3 regions of the Kitasatospora cystarginea genome follow, and region 2 is predicted to be linked to each of the others. Evidence: riboswitches for the same ligand, from Rfam matches in the RefSeq annotation. Region 2 holds a riboswitch; each other region holds the start of a gene.
What was found. A riboswitch is a leader RNA that binds a small molecule or an ion and turns the genes downstream of it on or off. The one in region 2 is predicted to bind cyclic di-AMP.

Region 1: linked by a shared signal. The riboswitch ahead of ABD369_RS00530 (C40 family peptidase) and the one ahead of ABD369_RS19225 (transglycosylase family protein) in region 2 are both predicted to bind cyclic di-AMP.
Region 3: linked by a shared signal. The riboswitch ahead of ABD369_RS23205 (M23 family metallopeptidase) and the one ahead of ABD369_RS19225 (transglycosylase family protein) in region 2 are both predicted to bind cyclic di-AMP.

The regions. Positions count from the first base shown of each region.
Region 1 is NZ_BAAATR010000001.1:115,013-122,650, reverse strand. Features, by position in the region: gene ABD369_RS00540 (NYN domain-containing protein) at 351-1,652, shown strand; gene ABD369_RS00535 (C40 family peptidase) at 1,878-2,903, shown strand; cyclic di-AMP (ydaO/yuaA leader) riboswitch at 3,208-3,370, shown strand; gene ABD369_RS00530 (C40 family peptidase) at 3,432-4,487, shown strand; gene ABD369_RS00525 (C40 family peptidase) at 4,680-5,744, shown strand; gene ABD369_RS00520 (hypothetical protein) at 5,804-7,030, shown strand; gene ABD369_RS00515 (glycosyltransferase 87 family protein) at 7,106-7,638, opposite strand, start outside.
Region 2 is NZ_BAAATR010000016.1:105,758-113,395, forward strand. Features, by position in the region: gene ABD369_RS19200 (DUF3592 domain-containing protein) at 1-249, shown strand, start outside; gene ABD369_RS19205 (GNAT family N-acetyltransferase) at 474-989, opposite strand; gene ABD369_RS19210 (diacylglycerol kinase catalytic domain-containing protein) at 1,187-2,200, shown strand; gene ABD369_RS19215 (SDR family NAD(P)-dependent oxidoreductase) at 2,389-3,132, opposite strand; gene ABD369_RS19220 (DUF4253 domain-containing protein) at 3,398-3,595, shown strand; gene ABD369_RS19225 (transglycosylase family protein) at 3,969-5,096, opposite strand; cyclic di-AMP (ydaO/yuaA leader) riboswitch at 5,101-5,245, opposite strand; gene ABD369_RS19230 (nucleotide disphospho-sugar-binding domain-containing protein) at 5,751-6,878, opposite strand; gene ABD369_RS19235 (TetR/AcrR family transcriptional regulator) at 7,166-7,638, shown strand, end outside.
Region 3 is NZ_BAAATR010000022.1:38,817-46,454, reverse strand. Features, by position in the region: gene ABD369_RS23225 (ATP-dependent Clp protease proteolytic subunit) at 1-598, opposite strand, end outside; gene tig (trigger factor) at 839-2,212, opposite strand; tRNA gene ABD369_RS23215 (tRNA-Pro) at 2,613-2,686, opposite strand; tRNA gene ABD369_RS23210 (tRNA-Gly) at 2,862-2,935, shown strand; partial or broken gene ABD369_RS23205 (M23 family metallopeptidase) at 3,071-3,499, opposite strand; cyclic di-AMP (ydaO/yuaA leader) riboswitch at 3,604-3,759, opposite strand; gene ABD369_RS23200 (DUF6348 family protein) at 4,168-4,947, shown strand; gene ABD369_RS23195 (hypothetical protein) at 4,949-5,143, opposite strand; gene ABD369_RS23190 (SpoIIE family protein phosphatase) at 5,606-6,838, opposite strand; gene ABD369_RS23185 (GNAT family N-acetyltransferase) at 7,030-7,638, shown strand, end outside.

The DNA.
Region 1 (7,638 bases), on a different contig from region 2:
CCCGGTGTGTGACGGGGTCCCGGGAGGGGCACGGTACACGGGACAATTGCAGAGAGCAGTGGGTTTGAGGGCAGCGGCAAGGGGCCGTAGGGGACCCGCAGAGCAGGATCGGAGCCGAGGACGTGGTGGACACAGCGAGGGGGCCGGCCGAGCCGCAGGGGCGTGGGCCCGCTGTGGACCAGGCCGGCGCCGTCCCGGTGGCCGGTGCCGCTCCCGGTCCCGAGACCGAGACGGCGGCGGTCGAGGTACCGGCGGTCGAGACCGAGCCCGCCGAGGCCGAGCAGACCGAGCCCGCCGAGACCGCCGAGACCGCCGAGACCGAGCAGACCGAGCCCGCCGAGACCGAGCAGCTGGACCGGCCGTTGCCCGAGGGGGTGCGTCGCCGGGTGGTCGGGATCGCCGCCGACGCACTGGGCGGACTGTCGCAGGCCGATGTGCCCGGCTCGCTGCGCCAGTACGCGAAGTTCACCGCGGCCCGGCGGGCCAAGTACGCGGGCACGGCACTGGCCGCCGCCCTGGAGTCCGAGCCGCTGTTCCGGCTCCGGATAGCGGACCGGCTTCGGCTGGGCCAGCCCGATCTGGTCAAGGCGCTGGAGGCCGGGAGCGTGCCCGGCGCCGCCGACCCGATGGATGTCGCCGCCGCCGCGTATCTGCTGCGGCCGGCGGGCTGGGTGAGGCTGGTGGCCGAAGCCGGGGAGCAGGTGGAGCGGGCGGGCGCCGAGGGGGCCGCGGCGGAGGCCGCCCGGTTCGTGGAGAAGCTCCAGGAGGAGCTGGCCGAGGTACGGGCCCAGGGGCGGGCCGATCTGGACCGCCAGCGGGCCGACGCGGAGGGCGTCCGCAGGGAGGCGGAGTCGCTGCGCAAGCGGGTGCGCAGCCTGGAGAGCGACACCCGGCGGGCGCAGGCCGAGACACGCAAGATGCAGCTGGAGCTGGATGCGGCCCGGGCCGCCGCCGCCGCCGAGCGCAGTGCGGCGGAGGGTGAGGCACGGCGGCTGCGGCACCGGATCGCCGAGCTGGAGACGGCGGTTGAGGCCGGTCGCCGCTCGGCCAGGGAGGGGCGCAGCGTCGAGGACATGCGGTTGCGGCTGCTGCTGGACACCGTGCTGCACTCGGCGCAGGGTCTGCAGCGCGAGCTGGCGCTGCCGGTCTCGCAGATCCGTCCGGCCGATCTGGTGGACGCGGTGGTGCCCGGCTCGGCCTCGCCCAACGACGTGGCCCGGCGCGGGCTGGCGGAGGACGACCCGGCGCTGCTGGACCAGTTGCTGGCGATCCCTCAGGTGCACCTGGTGGTGGACGGCTACAACGTCACCAAGACCGGCTACCCGACGCTGCCGCTGGAGCAGCAGCGGATCCGGCTGCTCGGCGGGCTGGCGATGTTGGCGCAGCGGACCCAGGCGGAGGTCACCTGTGTGTTCGACGGGCAGGACCTCGACGTGCCGGTGATGATGGCGCCTCCGCGCGGCGTCCGGGTGCGGTTCAGCCGGACCGGGGAGACGGCGGACGAGCTGATCCGGCGTCTGGTCCGGGCCGAGCCGAAGGGGCGTCCGGTGGTGGTGGTCTCCGCCGACAAGGAGATCGCCGACGGGGTGCGGAACGCGGGGGCGCGCCCGGTGTCGTCCGTGTTGCTGCTGAACCGGCTGTCCCGGTCCTGACCAGGAAGTCTGCCCTTCCGGTGGCCCTGTAGGGTCCGGCGTTCACGACAGTCCGGACATTCCCGGCAATATGTGACGGTCCGGTGAATTCCGTGCGGGGGCTGGGGGTTGGCACCGGCGAGGGAGTGGCGCGAATCCGTCATCTTCACTAGGGTCTGGCGTCAAACCTATTTTCCGGAATTCCGCCCGAACGGACGGAGCCAGCAGGAAGAAGGAGCTAGTCCCTTGGCCAGCCACCGCCGTCCCAAGCAGCCGAGCCGCGCACGGGTGTCCGTGCTGACCGCTGCGGCGGCGACCGCGGTCGCCCTGTCGGCCAACGCGAGTGCCCACGCGGCGCCCGCCCAGCCGAGCAAGGACGAGGTCAAGGTTCAGATCGACCAGCTGAACACCGAGCAGGAGCAGGCGGCCGAGAAGTACGACGGCGCCCAGGAGCGGGCCGACCAGCTGCGCAAGCAGGCCGACCAGCTCCAGGACCAGGTCGCCCGCGGCCAGGAGCAGCTGACGCAGCTGCAGACCAGCCTGTCGGCGGTGGCCGGCGACCAGTACCGCTCGGGCGGCATCGACCCGTCCGTGACCCTGATGCTCTCGTCCAACCCGGACGGCTACCTGGAGCAGGCGTCCAGCGCCCAGCAGATCAACCAGACCGAGGCCGACATCCTGAAGGCGCTGAAGGCGCAGCAGGCCCGGCTGGACCAGCAGAAGCAGGAGGCGGCCGCCGTCCTCGCCGAGCTGGACCGCAACACCCAGGAGCTGAACGACGCCAAGGCCCAGGTGCAGCAGAAGCTGCAGGAGGCCAAGAGCCTGCTGAACTCGCTCACCGCGCAGGAGCGGGCCGCCGTCGAGGCGGCCGACCGCGCCTCGCGCGGCGACGCCCGGGCCGACCTCGGCGACCTGCCGAGCGCGGGCGGCTACGCCGGTGTCGCGGTGTCCGCGGCGCTGAGCATGCGCGGGCATGACTACCAGTGGGGCTCGGCGGGGCCGAGCACCTTCGACTGCTCGGGTCTGATGCAGTGGTCGTACGCACGGGCGGGTGTCTCGCTGCCGCGTACCTCGGAGGAGCAGATGGGGGTCGGTGCCCGGGTGCCCTCGCTGGCCCAGGCGCAGCCGGGTGACCTGGTCATCTACGAAGGCGGGGGCCATGTCGGGATGTACATCGGCAACGGCATGGTGGTGCACGCCCCGCACACCGGTGACGTGGTGCGGACGATGAAGGCGGACGCGATGGCGATCGTCACCATCCGCCGGGTCTGACGCCACCGCGAGTCCGGCTTCCCGGCCCGCCGAATTCGTCCTGCGACGCAGGGCGCTTCGGCGGGCCGTTTTCGTGAAAGGCTGTCAGCCGTCGGTATCCGAGCTGTCACGCACGGTCGGTTCACAAATGAACTTGGCATTGACTCAGAATTTTTTCTGACAAGGATTTGAACGGATCACGGTTTCGTTACTAGGGTCAGGACCTGAACCACCGCACAGTCGATCACCCAGCCAGGGTGGCGGCGGTGGTTACCGCCGAGTCCGAGAGGCAGTAGGGGCAGTTCAACTGCCCACGGGGAAGCCCCTGTTGGGGTTGCTGCGGATCGGAGCCGGGGAACCACGTTCCTCGGGGTGAATCGGCGCCAGGCCGGCCGGCCGTCGGGGACGCGGGCCGGTGAGGCGTCGTAGGGCATGTCTTCCAGCCCGAACCCGTCAGCTCACCCGGTAGGCGGACGTAGGAAGAAGGAGTCCGCCTTCGTGGCGTCCCATCGTCGCCCCAAGCCCGCAAGCCGTGTCCGCGTGTCGATCATGACGGCGACAGCCGCGACCGCGGTGGCCATCTCCTCCCAGGTCGGTGCGCACGCCGACCCGAAGCCGACCCTGGATGAAGTCAAGACCCAGGTCGATCAGCTCAACGACCAGGCCGAGGTCGCCAGCGAGAAGTACGACGCGGCCAACGAGAAGCAGCAGGAACTGCAGAAGCAGGTCAACGACCTGCAGGACCAGGTGGCGCGCCAGCAGCAGCAGGTGAGCACCGTTCAGGGCGAGCTCGGCGCCGTCGCCGCCGAGCAGTACCGCAACGGCGGTATATCCCCGACCGTGCAGCTGATGCTCTCCAGCAGCCCGGACTCCTTCCTCAGCCAGGCCGACTCGCTCAACCAGCTCGGCGCCTCCCAGGCCGACGCGCTGAAGCTGCTCAAGGCCGACCAGGAGAAGCTGGACCAGCAGAAGGCCGAGGCCCAGCAGAAACTGGGCGAGCTGGACGCCACCACCCAGGACCTCAAGGCCCAGAAGGACGACGTCCAGGCGAAGCTGGCGAAGGCCCGGGAGCTGCTCGACTCGCTGACCCAGCAGCAGCGCGAGCAGCTGGCTCAGGCCCAGGCCGCCGCGGACGCCGCCGCCCGCGCCTCCCGTGACCAGAACCGCACCGACCTCGGCGGCAGCGGTGGCGGTGGCACCAGCACCGGCGGTGGCGGTGGCGGTGGCGGCACGGTCCACGTGCCGGCGTCGGGCTCGTACGCCGCCCGCGCGCTCGCCTATGCCGAGAGCCAGATCGGCAAGCCCTACCAGTGGGGTGCCGAGGGTCCGAGCTCCTTCGACTGCTCGGGTCTGATGGAGTGGTCCTACGCGCAGGCTGGCGTCTCGATCCCGCGCACCTCGCAGGAGCAGGCGTCGGCCGGCACCAACATCGGCACCGACATCTCCAGGGCCCAGCCCGGTGACCTGGTCATCTTCTACAACGACATGCACCACGTCGGCATGTACGCGGGCGACGGCCAGGTCGTCCACGCCCCGCGTACCGGCGAGAACGTCAAGTACATGCCGGCCACCGTTCTGCCGATCGCGGCCATCATCCGCGTCTGACCTCTTCGCGGTTCCGTCCGCAGGCCCGGCCCCGTCTCCGAGGGGCCGGGCCTGCGGCGTTCCCGGACTCGTCGAGCTAATGTCCGATTAGTGGTCAAATATTCGGTGTTGCAAGGGTTTGGACTAGATCCTCCGGACTCGCTAACGTCTGCCCCCGGACGTTAGCCGAGGACGAATGGAGCAGCCGCCCCGATGTCGATGCACCGCCGTTCCCCCCTGCAGGGCACGCAGCGGCTGGCCCGCGCCCTGGCGCTCACGGCAGCGGCCACCACTGCACTCGGCATGACGCTCGGCGGGCCGGCCCAGGCGGCCCCGGGCGCACCGGGGGAGCCGCCGTCCAAGCAGGAGGTCAGGGCTCAGGTCGACCAGCTGTACGAGGAGGCCGACCGGGCGGCGGAGCGGTTCAACGCCGCCCAGGAGTACCAGAAGCGTCTGCAGAGCGAGGCCGACGGCCTGCAGGGCCAGGTCGCCGCCGCGCAGGACGAGCTGAACCGGCTTCGCGGCGATCTCAATGCGGTGGCCGCCGCCCAGTACCGGGCCGGCGGCATCGACCCGGCCGTCGCACTGATGCTGGACACCGATCCCGCCGGGTACCTCGCCCGGGCCCGCAGCCTCAACCAGGCCGCCGAGCGGCAGAGCGCCACCGTCCGGCAGGTGATCGACCGGCAGCTCAGGCTCGACCAGCGCCGTGCCGAGACCAGCGCCAAGCTCGCCGAGCTGGAGGAGGCCCGCCGTACCCTGGCGGAGAGCAAGCAGCAGATCCAGCAGCGGCTCGACCAGGCCCAGCGGCTGCTCAACACCCTCGGAGCGGCGGAGCGGGCCGGGATGGCCCTGGAGGACGCCAAGGAGGCGGAGCAGCGCGCCACCCGCGGCACCGACCGGCTCGACCTCGGCGACCTGCCCGCCCCCTCCGACCGTGCCGCCGCCGCGCTGGCCGCCGCCACCTCCCGGATCGGCTCGCCCTACGTGTACGGATCGGCGGGCCCGTATGCCTTCGACTGCTCGGGTCTGATGTACTGGAGCTGGCGGCAGGCCGGAGTGACCCTGCCGCGCACCTCGCAGGCGCAGATGTACGCGGGGCGGCGAGTGAGCCTGAGCGAGGCACGACCGGGAGACCTGGTGATCTTTTTCAGGGACATGCACCACGTCGGCATGTACGCCGGCGGCGGGGTGGTCGTGCACGCGCCCCACCCGGGGGCCAGGGTCCGCTACGAGAGCGTGAACGCGATGCCGGTGGCCGGGGTGGTGCGGGTCTGAACACGGACCACGAACCGCTGGTCACCGACCTGCCCCGGCCGACCGGGGCAGGTCGGCCCTTGCTGTCCCGGCGCGGCGCGCTGCTGCTGGCGGCCGGTGGCCTCGTACAGCTGTCCGGGGCCGGGGCGCGCTCGTCGGCCGGTACCGCCGAGGGGGTCGCTGCCGCGGGCCCGCCCGTCCGGCCGCGGATCGAGGCCCTGCTGTCCCGGCGGGCCAAGGCGCTGCTCGGTTCGGACCCGGCCGGGCTGCTCGCGGACGTGGCCCCGGAGGCCAGGGATGTGCAGCAGGAGGTGCTGACCCGCTGCCGCGACCTCCCGTTCGCCGACCTCTTCTACCGGATGACCGACTTCACCGAGCCCCGGGACGCCGACCGGATCACCGTGGCGGCCGATCTCGGCTACCGGCTGCGCGGTGTGGACGACCACCCGGCGCTGCTGGGCCGCACCCTGGAGCTCGTCCGCGGTGACGGCGGCTGGCTGCTGGCCAAGGACGAGCCGACCGGGGCCGCCGCGCTCTGGGACCTGGGCACCGTCCGGGTGGCGCACGGCAGCCACTGCCTGGTGCTGGGCCTGCTGGGGAGCGCCGACCTGGCCAGGACCGCCGAGGTCGTGGACCAGGCGGTACCGGCGGTCGAGGAGGTCTGGGGCGACGGCTGGGCGGGGCGGCTGCTGGTGGAGACCCCGCAGAGCGAGGAGCAGTTCGCCCAGCTGCTGGGCGTCTCCGCCTCCGACTACCAGGGCATAGCCGCCGTCACCACCGCGGCCGCCGGTGCCCCGCACGGCACCGCCGCCGACCGGATACTGCTCAACCCGGACGCCTACGCCGGGCTCAGCGACCTGGGGCGCAGGGTCGTCACCACCCACGAGGCCACCCATGTCGCGACCCGGGCCGACACCAGGCCCTGGACTCCGCTCTGGCTCTCCGAGGGCGTGGCCGACTACACGGGCTACCGCGGCAGGGGCCGCACCGCCCGGCAGATCGCCCCGGAGCTCGCGGGCGACGTGTCGGCCGGCCGGCTGCCGACCGCGCTGCCCCTGGACAAGGACTTCGTCGCCGGCTCGGCCGGTATAGCCCAGGCCTACGAACTGGCCTGGCTGGCCTGCAACCTCATCGCCACGCAGTGGAGCGAGAAGCACCTGGTCTCGCTCTACCGGGCGGTAGGCGCGGCCGACCCGGCGAGGTCGCAGGGGCTCGACGGGCTGTTCCGCGCCCAACTGGGCGTCAGTCTCGACGAGTTCACCCGCCAGTGGATCGGCGACGTGCGCCGGCTGCCGACCCGGCCGTAGCCGGGCCGCGGCCGGGAGCGCTCAGGCACGCGGCGGCGCGTCCACCACCCGCCGGAACCCGTAGCGAGAGCGGCCCTACTTCTTGGCGGTCTCGGGGCCGAGGCCGTCCAGCAGGTCCTGCTCGTAGGCGATACCGGGACGGACCGGGTAGCCCGTCCGCTCCAGGGGCGGGAGGACGACGGTGCGCTCGGCGTCCGGGTCCCGGGTGGCGCGCCACAGGCGGCGGCAGGAGACCAGGGCGGCCGCCAGCAGCAGCCCGTTCCGTACGGTCAGCACCGCCACGCCCCACGGCTGGCTCTGGTGCACCTGGCCGAACAGGATCGGGAACTCCAGGGTGGTGAAGAGGGTGGCGACCAGGATCAGCACCGCGACCGGCTTCTGACTGGTGCCGCGCACCGTCAGGCAGACCGCCGCCACGCCGATCAGCCAGACCAGGTACTGCGGGCTGATCACCCGGCTGGTCACGGTGAAGATCAGCACTGCGGCGAGCGCAGCGTCGTAGCCGGTGGCGGCCTGCCAGCGCTTGGCCCGCAGCCGCCACAGCAGCAGCCAGCCGAAGCCGAGCGCGGTGGCTGCCACCGATAGCCGGGAGATCAGCGGCACCCAGG
Region 2 (7,638 bases):
GACACCGACGACGGCCCGGTCGAGGCGACGGCCGACGACCCGGCCGGGGGGCCGAACGGCCTGACCGCCGGTGACCGCGTACGGGTCCTCTTCGACCCGGCCAGGCCCGGCCACGCGGCCTTCCCGGGCCAACTCGACTGGAACGCGGTCACCTTCCCCGGCGGGGGGTTCACCATGATCGGCCTCGCACTGGCCGGACAGGAGGCCTTCCTCGCCGCCCGGCGGCTCAGGCACCGCCGCATCTGCTGATCGGACCGGACCGGACTGGCCAGGCTCGGCCGTTGGGCCCGGCCCGACTCGGTGCGCACAGCAGATGCGTGGCGCGACGGGTTCGCAGGACCGGTCATCTGCGATGCCGCCCGTACGCCGTCTGCGCGTTGGGGGTCCGTACCACCGGCTCGATCCGGCCTGGCACGGCCACCCGGCTCCCTCCGCGTCGCGGTGCCCCCGGGTGGCCGCACCGGGCCGGGGTGTCACGGGAGGCGCAGCGGGCGGATCATGCACACCCGGGGCCAGTGGTCGAGGCCGTGTTCGGCCTCCAGGCGGCGGATCTCCCGCAGGCCCGGGGGCAGCGTGGCCGGGTCCATCGTGCGGAATCCACAGCGCTCGTAGTACGGCGCGTTCCAGGGCACCCGGAGGAACGTGGTCAGGGTGAGCGCGGGCATCCGGTGGGCGGCCGCGTGGCCCGCGAGGTGCTCCAGCAACTCCCGGCCGATGCCCCTGCGGCCGTGCTCCGGGTGGACCGACACCTGTTCGACGTGGAGGTTCCCGTCCACGGGTTCGGCGATCAGATACGCCACCGGATGGTCGTCCGCGTCCGCCGAGACCCAGGCGAGCCCGGCACGCTGGTAGCGGGCGAGCTCCTCGATCGACGGCGGTTCGTCCTCGGCGATCTCGGGCATCCCGACCGAGTGGAAGGGCTCGCCGGCCGCCCGCTCGATGTCCTGGAGCAGCGGGAGGTCATCGATTCGAGCCAGTCTGATGATCATTGTCCCATTCTGGGCACAGCGTGCTGTACCGGCCAGCGGTTATTCGGAGGTGGTTCGCCGACCGCCCTGGCCGACCGGTGCTCCCGAGGTGAACTGCCCACCGGACCACGGCGAGCTGACCACCGGCTGGCCGACCGGCTCGCCATAGTGACGGGATGACACCAGACCAGTCCGGGAGACCGAGTTGTCCCGCGCCCTTGCGGCCCTCCCGTCGCAGCATCCTGGCCGGCGCGCTCGGCACGGTCGCACTGGCCGGCGGCTGCGGCGAGCACCCCACGAAGTCGACCGGTTCCTCCGCCACTACCTCGGCCCCGGCCGCCGGCCCGGCCACCGCTCCCACCGGCCCGGCCGGTGCGTCCCCTTCCGCACCGCCTGCGCTCCCGCAGACCTCGCCGTGGACACCGGGCGCCGGCGAGATCCAGCCGGACGTCAAACTGCGCGCCGTCCAACTCGTCGAGGCGCTCGGAACCTGGCCGGACGGCGGACAGGGAACCGTTCGGGCCGGCAGCCGGATCGCGCCGCTCGGCCTCGACCCCGCCCTCGCCGACCAGGCCGGCCCACTGCTCGGGAGCGTGGACCGCGCCGCCCTCCAGGTGATCGTCGCCCAGTACGGCGGCATCCTCGCCGACTCGGCCAGCGTGCTGGTGGTCTGCGAGCAGTGGACCCAGACGGCAGCCGGCCCGGTCGTGCCCGGCGGCACCACGGTGGACGTACGCCTGAGCGCCGCGACGCCCCGTTGGACCGTCACCGCCCTGCACCCGGCAGCCCCGGGACTACCGGCATCCGCCCTCTCGCCGGCCGCCGTACAGGTACTGGCGAACCGTCGGATCATCCTGCCCCCGGCGGCGGTGGCCGACATCCGCAGCGGATCCGTCCATGAGAGCGTGCTGACCGCCATGCTGACCCTGGCAGCCGCGCACACCTTGGCGGTGAGCGTGGTCAGATCCGGCCATCCGCTCAACGTCTTCGGTACCGACCGCCCGAGCGACCACCCCCGCGGCCGGGCCTTCGACGTCTGGCAGATCGACGGCCATGCCGTGGTGGACCCGGCCACCCCGCACGCCCTGGTGGACGGTTTCATGCGCGCGGCCGCGGCCGCCGGCTCGTACAACGTGGGTGGCCCCCGCCAACTCTCCGGTGGATCGACGCCGAACCAGTTCTTCAGTGACGCCACCCACCACGACCACGTGCACATCGGCTTCGAGACCTGAGCCCTCCAACCGTCCTGAGCCCTCCAGTTGTTCTGAACCCTCCACCCGTCGCGGCACGGACGCCGGGCGGCAAGGCCAACCAGGATGGCCTCCTGCGTCAGGCGGCCGCGCGGAGGCGGCGGTTCAGAGCCGAGCGATCAGGGCGTAGCGCTCGTCATGGACCGCACCTGCCCACAACTCGACGGCGATCAGACCTGGTTGAGGCCGCCGTCGACGAAGAGCTCTGCTCCGGTGGTGAAGGAACTCTGGTCCGAGGCAAGGAAGACGGCTGCAGCGGCGACTTCCTCGGGACGTCCGATCCGACCGAGCGGAAGCATGGCCGCGAGGGAGTCCGCCAGTTGCCGGTCACCCTGCGCCGAGAGGCCGCGGATGCCGGGGGTCTCGATCGGGCCGGGACTGAGGGCGTTGACCCGGATGCCGCGGCCGGCGAGCTCGGCGGCCCAGGTGCGCGCGAAGTTGCGGTTGGCGGCTTTGGTGGCGCCGTAGGTGGTCATCCCCTCGATGCCCATCGAGGCGTTGGTGGAGGAGAGCACGATCACCGAGGCGCCGTCCGGCATCAGGGGCAGTGCCTTCTGGACGGTGAAGATCGCCCCCTTGACGTTGATGTCGAACGTCTTGTCGTAGTGCTCTTCGGTGATCTCCCCCAGTCGGGCGATCTCAGCGAATCCCGCATTGGCGACGACGACGTCCAGCCGTCCCCTTCGCTCCTCGATCGTTGCGAAGAGCCGGTCGAGATCGTCCAGATTCGACACATCACTCTGGATGCCGATGCCCCGTTCGCCGACGACCTGCACGGCCGCGTCCAGGGTGGCCTTGCGCCGTCCGGTGAGGTAGACGGTGGCGCCTTCGGCAGCGAACCGCCGGGCGATGGCCAGACCGATCCCGGTCGAGCCACCGGTCACCAGCGCTACCTTCTCATCCAGCTGTCCCATGCTCGTATCCACTCCCTTGACATCCTCCTCCGGCTGAAGCCGGACGGCTCCAACCCCCGCGGGTCGGGCTTCCCACTTCACGACCGGTTGCCGATCTGGATTGCCGGCAGGGGCGGTGTGCCGCCCATCGGTCCTACATCGGCGCCACAGACCTGACTTACCGTCAGCCCAGCAGTAGGCCGGCCCGAAGCCCGGCCATCGCCCAGCCCAAGCGTGATCAAGCTATCACGTTAAGTGACCATTCGAGGCTGGAGCGTGGTCTGCCTTGGTAGCGGAATGCCGATTTCTGGAGGATCGCTTCGGCACACGGCTGATCGCCCTCCGCTTCGACCAGGGAATCGTCTCCGTCGCCGCACCGCCGCGCATGATCGAGGACGCGCTCGCCGTCGCCGCCGAGCACTTCGCCTTCTGCCCGGACAACATCCGGCAGGGGCACGGAGCGATACGCGAGTACGCGGAGTAGGGCGCATGGAGCCGCCGCCACTGGATGTTCTGGTGGGACTGAGCGGGGCCGAGCCTCCGCAGGCCGGGGGCCGCCGGGACGAGCAACTCCCGTGCGGGGAGTGGTGGCTGCAGGCGAGCGGTGCCCTGGTGGCGGCTCGGCCGGTGAGACGGCCGCGCCGGACGGCCACGGGCGTCATCAGCACAGGGTGCCACCAGCGCTCGGCGCTATCCCGAGGACGGCGAGTCCGTCCACCGGCGATGAGTTGGAGAGTGACCTCATCGGCCGGATCGGGTGCCTCCTTCGGGCAGCCCGCCGACCCGGACGACCGGAGCGCCCCGCAGTGGAGCCGACGTCCTGAGCCGTCAACTCCGGTGCGGGGCGCTCCGGGGGGTCAGTGCTGCTGCAGGTGCAGCGACTGGCCGGGGAGGATCAGATCGGGGTTGGCGCCGATGAGCGCCTTGTTCTCCTCGTAGAGGTGCTGCCATCCGGTGAGCTTGTGCGACTCGGCGATAGCGGAGAGGGTGTCGCCACGCTCGACGGTGTAGGTCTGCGGGGCGGCCGGGGTGTTCGCAGTCGAGGGGGCCGACGGCTGGGCGGGCGCGGCGGGGGAGGCCGGCGTCACGGGCGCGGCGGCGGCGCCGGAACCCGCGGTGGGTGTGCCCGGAAGCTGCGGGGTACCGGTCGCGGAGCCGGGGGCGGGGGTGCCGGTCGCCGGCATCGAGGGGGTGGCCCCCGTCGTCGGGACGCCCGGCTGCGCCGGCTGCGAGGTGCCCGGAGCCGCCGGGCTCGGCGAGGTGGTGTCGGTGCCGGCGCTCGGCTGGGCGGTGGCCGCCGCGCTGTCCATGTGCTTGATGTAGATGTCGTGCTGGACGGTCCAGTGCCAGACGCCGTTGTCCTGGTACCAGTACACGCCGGCGGCCGGGTCGTAGCCCGCGCGGCCGGGGAAGGTCGGAGCTGGGGTGCCGGGCGGAGTGGTGTCGGCGGAAGGCACGCTCGGAGTGGGGGCGGCCGCCGGGGCGTCAGGCGCGGGGGCCGGCGTGGGCGTGGCCGAAGCCTGCGAACCGGGCGCGGTACCGGCCTTGTCGCCGTCATCGTTCTGACGGCCCTTGTCACCGTCATCGTGCCGGCCGCCCTTGCCGCCCTGATCGGTCAGACCGGCCTGCGCGGCGCAGTTGGGCCAGAGGCCGGTGCCGGAGTCTTCGAGGACCCGCTCGGCCACGGCTATCTGCTGGCTCCTGGTGGCGTGGTCGGGCTCGGCGGCGTACTTGTCGCCACCGTGCGAGACCCAGGCGCGCTGCGTCAGACCGAGGCCGCCGTAGTGGCCCTGGCCGTCGTCAGCGCTCCAGTTGCCGCCGGTTTCGCACTGGGCCACGGCGTCCCAGGTCTTGACGGGCGCGGCGTGTGCCCCGGAAGCGGTGAGCAGCGGGAGCGCCAGACCCACGCTCGCCACGCCGGCGGCGGCGATGGCGCGGTCGGCCTGGGTGGGACGGCGGTGGCGGCCAGAGCCGGAAAAGACCACGGAACATTCCTCTCCGTACGCCTACGAGGTGAGCTGTCGGGTTCGGACCGGGAGGTGGCCCGGCCGCGTGGGTACGCGGCTTCACCCCAAGCCGTGGGGGACGGCGACTGACCTGGTTCCCCCGCTCCTGCCCAGGGTGTGCTCGATGTCCCGGAGCGCGAATGGGCAGGACTCGGCGTACTGCGTCCGGGAGTCCGCAACGGCGAACTGCAGGGAGATTAGAGGGATCATCACCTGGATAACAAGCCCGCATCCGGTGCATCACACAAAAATCACGACATTCGTTCAGCCTTCCACTGGACTCCGGCTCTGCTGCTGCCCACGAGCCCGGGGCCGGCTCCGCATGGACACTCAGAGCGGGGAGCGGAGTTGGGTGTGCCGCTGCTGTACCGGGGCCGCCGTTCGACCGCGCCCGCCCGCCCGCGCCCCGAGATCGTGCACCTCCCGATCACCGGTGTCGCCCCGCACCAGGTCCGCCTCGCCTGGTGCGGGACGCGTGCCTCGCCGCTGATCGAGGAGTTCGCCGAGCCCACTGTCGGGTGCAGGAACACCGCTGAGCGGCGCGCGGACCAGCGTGGGCGACCACGCACCTCGGAGATGTGCGGTCATGCTGGTTCCCGCGCCCCTCGGCGGACGTGACGGATCGGGCGGTGCTCAGCGGGTCTCGCGGTACAGCCGCTCGAAGTCGCCGACCAGGGCTGCCGGCGACGGCAGTTCGTCGATCTCGTCCTGCAGGGCGGCAGCCGCGTCGCGCAGGGTCTTGTCGTCGAGCAGCCGGGTGAGCAGCGTGGCGTCCACCGAGTCGCTGTCCGAACGCAGCCCGTACCCCTTGGCCACGGCGGCGTCCACGTTGATGAAGTGGTCGGCGCCCTGCGGCAGGATCAGCTGCGGCACGCCGGCGACGGCGGCGGTGAGCATGGTCCCGGAACCGCCGTGGTGGATCACGGCGTCGCTGACGTCGAGGAGCTCGGCCAGCGGCGTCCACGGGAGCGGACGGATGTTGTCGGGCAGGGTGCCCAGCGGGCTCAGGTCGGCGCTGCCGACGGCGAGCAGGAAGTCCGCGTCGACCTCGGCGGCCTGCTCGGTGAGCCAGGCGATCGGGTTGACACCGGCGTACTCGGTGAGCACCGTGCCCAGGGTGACCGCGATCCGGCGCCGCTCACTGCGGCCGACGAGATCGGAGGGAACGACACCGCCGCCGTTGAAGGGGACGTAGCGGACCCGCCAGCCGCCGCCGTCACCGCCGAGCGAGGCCGGTACCACGTCGATCACGGTGCGCTCGCCGGGACCGGCCACCGAGTGGGCCTGGTACTCGGCGGAGAGGATCTCGGCGAGCCGGTCGAGCATCGGAAGGCCGGGCATCACGCCGAAGTTGTGGACCAGGGTCGGTATGCCCAGCTTGGCCGCGACCAGTGGGGCGGCGGATGCGAAGGGCTCCATGACCATGATGTCCGGGCGCCACTCGGTGGCGACCCGCAGCAGTCCGTCGATGGCGACCCGGCCGTGCTCGGCGAAGCCGAGGGCGGCGAGTTCGAGTATCTCCTCCTGGGTGCGGTCCTTGGCGACGTACCTCGGCTCGTCCTTGGTGATCCGCTGGAAGGCCTCGCCGATGCCGGTGCCGTCGCCGATCTCGACCACCGGCAGTCCGGTGTTGCACAGCGTCTCCAGCGGGGCCGAGCCGGCGAACAGGACCTGGTGCCCGGCCGAGCGCAGGGCCTGCGCGGTCGGAACCATCGGGAAGATGTGCCCGGCCGCAGCCGGAGCGGTGAACAGGACGCGCATGGGATGACTCCTTGCGTTTGCATGGAAGTTCAGATCCGACGTTACGTCAAACGAGTGATCTGAGTGTCCGATTTTCGGACATAGGGAACCCGGAAAACCCCGAGGGCTCTCGACGGGCAGGGGAGGGCCCGGCGCCGGCCGTGAACCACGGCCGAGGGCAGCTCGGACTCCCGCTCAACCACCATGCGCCGCAGTGCGCTTGGCCGCATCGCGCCCCTCCCCCGATTTTCACTGGACAGCCTGTCTTTCATCGGACTGACTGTCAAGGGATTGTAGGATCAGCGCCCATGGCTACTCGTAAATACGACCAACGCCTGAGAGCCGAAGCCTCGGAGGAGACCCGGCGCCGCATCCTCGACGCGGTGTACACCTGCCTCCGCGAGGCCCCGGCCGAGCCGGTCGCTCTGGACAAGGTCGCCCGACTCGCCCGTGTCTCCCGCTCGACCGTCTACCTGGTGTTCGGCTCGCGCGGAGGCCTGTTCGCCGCTTTCGCCGAAGACCTCCTGGAGCGCGGCGGGTTCTCCCGGATGCTGGAGGCGACGGCCCACCCGAACGCCCGCGAGGGCCTGCGCGGTGGAATCCACGGCGTGATGACGATGTACGCCGCCCACCGGGACGTGCTGCGCGCGCTGTACTCGATGGCGATGCTCAGCGCGGACGCGGTCGGCGGCGCCGTCCAGCGCATCGAGCAGGGGCGGGCGGCGGGGGCCTACTACCGCGCGATGCGGCTGGCGGACCAGGGCCAGCTGCGCCCCGACGT
Region 3 (7,638 bases), on a different contig from region 2:
CGCCGGGGACGTCCGCGGCGCTGTGCATGATCTCGTCGATCAGACCGTACTCCTTGGCCTCCTCGGGCGTGAACCAGCGGTCACGGTCCGAGTCCGCGGTGACCCTCTCGAAGCTCTGGCCACTGTGGAAGGCGATCAACTCGGACATCCGCTTCTTGGTGCGCAGCAGCTGCTCGGCCTGGATCCGGATGTCGGTGGCGGAACCGCCGAGACCGGCGGAGGGCTGGTGCATCAGGATGTTGGCGTTCGGCAGCGAGAAGCGCTTGCCCCTGGCGCCGGCGGTGAGCAGGAACTGGCCCATCGAGGCCGCCATGCCCATCGCGATCGTCACCACGTCGTTCTTGATGTACTGCATGGTGTCGTAGATCGCCATGCCGGCCGAGATCGAGCCGCCCGGGGAGTTGATGTAGAGGAAGATGTCCTTGTCCGGGTCAGCGGCCAGGAGCAGCAGCTGGGCCGTGATCTTGTTGGCGATGTCGTCGTCGACCTGCTGGCCCAGGAAGATGATGCGCTCGTTGAGCAGCCGGTTGTAGACCTGGTCCCCCAGGCCACCGAGCACGTCACCAGCGGCGGCGTGCGGCGCCATGAGGCCAGGCATCTGCATCTGCGGGAACGTCACTTAGCCACCTGCTCAGTTGAATTGGACGGGCCGCGGAGCAGCCGTCGCTTGTCGCAGTTTCACTGCGTGATTGTCGCTGTCTAAGGACCCTAACGCCCAGGCCGGGCCACGGAATCCCCCACACAGAACTGTTCGCTGTGAGCGCAGGGTCAGCATTCGAAACAGCGAGCCCGGGCACCTTCCGGTACCCGGGCTCGCCGTCGGCCACTACTCGGTGACTCAGGCCTCGGTGCTCTCCGCGGCGCCCTCGGCCTCGGCGCCCTCGTCCTCGGCGTCGTCGAAGGTGACGACCTCACCGTTGGTGTCCTTGACGGTGGCGGCCTCGACCACGGTGGCCAGCGCCTTGCCGCGGGCGACCTCGCCGACCAGCAGCGGAACCTGGCCGCCCTGGACGACCTGCTGGGCGAACTGGTCCGGGGTGAGGCCCGAACCGGCGGCGCGACGGATCAGGTGCTCGGTGAGCTCCTCCTGGTTGACGCCGAGCTCCTCCTTCGCCACGATCGCGTCGAGCACGAACTGGGTCTTGATGCCCTTCTTCGCCTGCTCCTCGGTCTCCGCCAGGAACTCCTCCATGGTCTTGCCCTGGGTGGCGAGGTAGGTGTCCAGGTTCAGACCCATGGGCTCCAGCTGGTGGTGCTCCAGGTTGTGGCGGCGGGTCTCGACCTCGTCCTTGAGGAGCTTGGCCGGGTACTCCATCTCGACCAGCTTCAGCAGCTCGTCCAGGACGCGCTCCTGGGCCTGGGTGGCCTGGTCGAACTCGCGCATGCGCTCCAGGCGCTTGCGGGAGTCCTCCTTCAGCTCGTCCAGGGTGTCGAACTCGCTGGCCAGCTGGGCGAACTCGTCGTCCAGCGCCGGGAGCTCCTTCTCCTGAACGGTCTTCACGGTGACGGTGACGTCGGAGCTCTTGCCGGCCTGGGTGCCGCCCTTGAGCTCGGTGGCGAAGGTCTTGGACTCACCGGCGGACAGGCCCACGACGGCCTCGTCGATGCCGTCCAGCAGGCGGCCGGAGCCGATCTCGTAGCTGACGTCCGAGGCGGTGCCGTCCTCCGGAACCTCACCGTCGACCTTGGCCTCCAGGTCGACGATCACGACGTCGCCCTCGGCGGCGGCGCGCTCGACGTCCTTGACCGAGGAGAAGCGCTCGCGCAGCTGCTCCAGGGACTTCTCGACGTCGGCGTCCTCGACCACGATCGGGTCGACCTCGACCTCGATGGTGGAGAAGTCCGGCAGGGTGATCTCCGGGCGGATGTCGACCTCGGCGGTGAACTTCAGATCGCCGCCGTCGGCGATCCGCTCGACACCCTCGATGTCGGTGATCTCGGGCTGGCCGAGGACCTCGATCTTGCCCTCGTCGACGGCCTGCGTGTAGAAGCGCGGCAGGGCGTCGTTGACAGCCTCCTCCAGCACGGCGGCGCGGCCGAAGCGCTGGTCGATGACGCGGGCCGGGATCTTGCCCTTACGGAAGCCCGGAACCGTGACCTGCTGGTTGATCTTCTTGTACGCCGCGTCGAGGCTGGGCTTGAGCTCCTCGAAGGGCACCTCGACGGTGAGTCGAACCCGGGTCGGGTTCAGAGTCTCGACGGCGCTCTTCACGGTTGGGTCTCCTAAGGGCTTGCGGTCAGGTTGTCTCCGCCCGTCCGGCTCATCCGGCGCGGGCGAGACGGGCGATGGGCGGTTGGGGCTGCATCTCCCGTACATGGTGGACGGTGAGCGTGACTCCTCGCCCTCAGGCGGTCGACCTGGGCGTATGCACAGGGACTACCGGCCAGCGGCCCATCCTACCGGTACCACGAAAGGCGGACGCCAGGCCCGCCCGCGATCAGCGCGCCGCCGCCCGATCGGGCGCCGCCTCGGCGGCGCACGATTCGGCGGCGCGCAAGACGGCCCCGGGCCCGACATGCCGTCAACTCGAAGTCGACGACGGCGGCTTCGACTGAGTGGCCGTCGGAAAAGCCAACAGGGCCCCGTCCGCTGACGAGACCCTGCCGCACTGTCGGGGTGACCGGATTCGAACCGACGACCTTCCGCTCCCAAAGCGGACGCGCTACCAAACTGCGCCACACCCCGTGGTGCCGAGAGGAAGCGTACACGTCGGTCGGGCCGCGCTCGCTGCTATATCGAGAGCCCGCCGGACATGCCCGGAACCGGAAGCAGTGTGCAAGCAACCGACCGAACCAGGTAGGCTGACCCCGTCCTCGTGACCGACAAGTCTCCGGGGGCGCCGCATGCTCACATGCGGTATGCGGGTGTAGCTCAATGGTAGAGCCCCAGTCTTCCAAACTGGTCACGCGAGTTCGATTCTCGTCACCCGCTCCAGACACTTCGGCCCCGGGCCGACGGTTCCACCGTCAGCCCGGGGCCGAAGTCGTTTTCGGGATGCCGCCGCGATGTCCCTGCGACGACCGGTCCGGTCCCCGGCCAGGGCCGGGGAGGGAGCGGACCGAAGGCGCGTCAGAGCCGGACGCCGTGGCTGACCAGGTAGCCCACCGGGTTGATGTCGGAGCCGTAGGCCGGGCCGGTGCGGACCTCGAAGTGCAGGTGCGGACCGGTGACGTTGCCGGTGGCGCCGGAGCGGCCGATCTGCTGGCCGGCGCCCACGGACTGGCCGACCCGGACGGTGATCACCGAGAGGTGGGCGTACTCGGAGTACCGGCCGTCGGTGTGCCTGATGACGACCTGGTTTCCGTACGAGCCGCCCCAGCCGGTGGTGACCACGGTGCCGCTGGTGACCGCCTTCACCGGGGTGCCGGTGGAGACCAGGAAGTCCACGCCGGTGTGGTAGCCGCTGGCCCACGCGGACCCGGCCGCGTGGTACGGGGTGCCGAGGCGGGGGTTGGCCACCGGGGCGGTGTAGGCCGGGGCCGCCTGGGCGGCGACCGTGGTGGCGGGCAGCGCCACGGCGGTGCCGGCCGCGGCGACGACGAGCGCGCGGCGGGCGAATCGGGGCAGCCGGGAACAGCGGGCGTCCTGCGCGGACATGGGGGGAGTCCTCTCCGACGCCTGCGGGGTGAGCTGTCGGGTTCGGACCGGGAGCAGCCCGGCCGCCTGGAAGCGGCTTCACCCCTAGCCGGCCCGGATCTTCGGGCGCGGCGACCTGCCTGTGGTTCCCCCGCTCCTGCCGTGCACTGCGTGAAGTGCGGCCTCCGGGCGGCGGCAGGACTCGGCGTTCCACCCGGCGGACCGACCCGGACGGTGACCGGGCTGGCTGAAGAAAAGCCGATCCGACGTACACGGAGCAAGCTCGTCCCATCCGGGCATAAGAAACACATAAAGACGCGCGGACTCGAAGTCACTCTCCGGCCGGGGCGGACTGCCCTGCGCAGTCAGGACGGTCACGGCCGGCGGGACGAATCCGTACAGAACGTTATGAATCGCACGCTCTGCGGCGAACCGAGTACCCTCCGGCATGAACGGAGGAATCTCCGGTGAGCTGCGTCACCCCATCCGCACGCGGCGTAACTGACGGTCCGTTTCCCGCCGGGGCCCGAGGCCGATACCCTCGCTCGCATCCGCCTTAACGATCATCTATTCGAGCTAGGAGCCAGCCCGTGCGCCCGCAGGACCGTATGGCCGTCATCCAGCGCAGCGTGGTCCGCGAAATGGCGCAGTTCGGCGTGGAGTTCACGGTGGACGACGAGGTGGTCCGCGGCCCGGGGACCACGGCGGTGGCCGTCCGCGAGCACCCCGGCGACGGCGGCAGCGGCCATGTGGACCTCGGCTTCGTCCTCGACCTCGGGCGTGCGGACGCCCCCGTGGTCTGGGACTGCGCGGCGGGACTCGGCAAGACCGAGGAGGAGAAGCTCGACAACGCCGTGAAGATGTGGGCCACCACCACCGCCTCCACCGTGGTGGAGCTGCTGGAGCACCGGGGCGAGCACGGCGACCACTACCAGCCCGCCGAACTGGCCGACTGGCACGCCATCCAGGGCCCGGCGGCCGTCTTCGGCTTCGGCAACGAGCGCCTGGCCGACTGGCTGGCCGACCACCAGCCGCTGACCGCCATCGCCGAGGCGCTCCGGCCCGAGCTCACCGCCGGGCGGCTGACCGGAGTGAAGCTCTTCCTCGGCGGGCGGTCCGGCGACGACATCGCCGAGGTCCGGGTGAACGGCGAGGTCTCGGAGGCCGCCTCGGCCGCACTGCACGCGCTGGACTGGCCGCGCGGTGAACGCTTCTGCTGGGCCCGCCTGTTCATCCTGCTGGTCCCCGAGGGCGGCCTGCACCCCGAACCCGTACGCCCCGCCCCGGCACCGGTGCCGGTCGCGCTGCCGGTGGCCCGGCCCGGCCTGCTGGCCCGGGTCAGGCACGTGCTACGGTCCGCCCGACGGTAGGTCAGCCGGAGAAGGACTTCAAGCTGTTGGCCACCGAGGTGAGGAAGTTCTTGATCGGCTCCGCCGCCGTGGACGCACTGAGCATGAAGCCGAACAGGGCCGAGATGATGGCGTGACTGGTCTTCAGCTGCTTGTTGCGGATGAAGATGAAGACGAGGGCACCGAACAGCACCAGTGCGGAGACGGAGAGCACCACCCGGACTCACTTCCTTACTTCGTTGCGGGGTTTCACCCGGAAACCCTGTGGCGACGCCGGAGCCCGGCCTGTCTGGCGGGGCACAGGCCGTGCGGCGCCGACCGAGAGCCGCATGCAACGCCCCCCATCCCCCGACTACCGGTACCGACCAGTCCCACCCACCGACTCAGTGTGGTCGTTCGTGCCGACTGCGTAAAGGCGTAGCCGGAAGCCCGGCTGGAAGTTCCTGGCATGTGAGACGAATTTCCGCCGACCGAGACGATAGCCCAAGGTCGCTGACGAGCTGTCGGCAGGGGCTCGTCCACCGGCCCGGTCAGCGGTGACCGAGCGCCGCGGCCTGTCCGACGGCACCGTGCGGACGCCCCGTCAGGATTGGCCGAAGATCGGCCGCCGGACTTGACACACCTGTCCGATGGTCGAATCAACCGTCGCCGACGGGCTCCGCCCGGCCGGCCCGGCGCCTCATCCGCGCCACAGCAGCAGTACCGCCCGGTCGTCGTTGACGTCCTTGGCCACCGTCTCGATCAGCCGGACCGCCGCGCCCCGGCTGCCACTCTGCAGCAGCGCCCCGGCGACCAGCCGATCGGCCTCCCCCATCAACCGGTCCATGCCCGCGGAGAGATCGCGCCCCGGCACCTCGACCATGCCGTCGGTGCAGAGCATCAGCAGATCACCCCGGTTCAGCCGGCCCCGCACGCCCTCGAACTTGGCACCATCGTAGATCCCCAGCAGCGGGCCCTCGGCCGCCTCCTTGACCTCCCAGCGGCCGGCCCCCGACAACCGCTGCATCCCGGGCAGATGCCCCGCCGACAGCAGTTCGTACTCGCCGGTGTCCAGGTCCAGCACCAGGTGGACGGCGGTGGCGAAGCCCTCCTCCCAGTCCTGCCGCAGCAGGTAGCCGTTGGCGGCCGGCAGGAACTCGTGGGCGGGCAGCGAGCCGAGCAGGCCGCCGAAGGCGCCGGACAGCAGCAGGGCGCGCGAGCCGGCGTCCATGCCCTTCCCGGAGACGTCCGCCAGGACGCACTCCAGCATCCGCCGCCCCGGTCCGGTCCTGGCGGCCACCACGAAGTCGCCCGAGAAGGACTGGCCGCCGGCCGGCCGCAGCGCCATGTCCGCGTACCAGCCCTCGGGCAGTTTCGGGACCTGGCTCTGCACCCGCAGCCGTTCACGCAGGTCGAACAGCATGGTGCCGCCGCCGCGCCAGGGCACGCCGACCCGGCTGCGGAACTGCGCCAGCAGCAGTCCGGCCACCCCGACCGCGCCGACCACCAGGGCGGCACCCGGGGTGACGCCGAAGACATAGCTCTCGGGGTGCTCACTGGCCACCCGCTCGCCGGTGTGGATCACGGACTCGGTGGACAGGCCCAGGGCGGCGGCCGCATACAGCAGCACCAGGGTGCCCGGCCGCAGTAACAGGGCGCCGGCCAGGATCGGCAGGACCAGGGCGGTGGGCGGTACCCAGGCGGGGAACCAGACGTTGAGCAGCACCAGCAGCGGGATCGCCGCCAGGAAGGCGGCGAAGGCGAGCCAATCGGAGGCGTCACCGCGGAAGTAGTCCACCCCGGTTCGGCGCAGCGTTCGGCGGGCCCGGTACAGCCTGGTGCGCAGCCGGGCCGTCCAGGGGTCCGCGGCCGCCGTCGCGGTGGGCCCCTTCGCAGTCGTCTGGGGCGGTGCGCCCGGCGTGCTGCCAGCCATGGGCTCCGACCTTATCCACCGGTGCGGGGCGGCGTCGATGGGCGTGCCGTGTCGGGCGGGTTGTGCCGGGCCTTCCCCGGCACCTTTCGGTCGCCGGTCAGAGCGCCCATCTTCCGGCCATTGCACGGCAGTTGAGGATATGGCGCGAAATCGGTCGCGCCCGATCAAAACGGATGATAGCTGTGGGAGGTATGACTCCGGACCTTGCCACTGATTCCACTCATTCCCCATATAACGCACCGGAAGTCCGCACCCTGACTCCTGCGGAGTGGGACGCCTGGTACCGGGCGGCGGAGGTCGCATTCGGTGGCAGCGAGGAGCCGGTCGAGGCCCGGCAGCTCTGGCGGGACCTCACCGAGACCGGCCGCTCGCAGGGCGTCTGGGAGGGGACGACCCCGGTAGCCGCCTCGAGCGCGTACAGCTTCCGGATGGCCGTACCGGGCGGCGCGGTGGTACCGGTCGCCGGGGTGACCCTGGTCGCGGTGCTGCCGACGCACCGCCGGCGCGGCCTGCTGACCGCGATGATGCGCCGCCAGCTGGACGAGATCCGCGCCCGTGGCGAGGCCCTGGCCGTACTCACCGCCTCCGAACCGGCCATCTACGGCCGCTTCGGCTACGGCCTCGGCACCCTGCACCTCGCCCTGGAGATCGAGAGCCACCGGGTGACCCTTCCCCCGCTGCCGGCGGACGGCGTCCGGCTGCGGCTGGCCGACCCGGTGCTCAGCAGCCCGGCCTGCGAGGAGCTGTACGCCTCCCTCGTACCGCTGCGCCCGGGAATGCTGGAGCGCCGCCCGAACTGG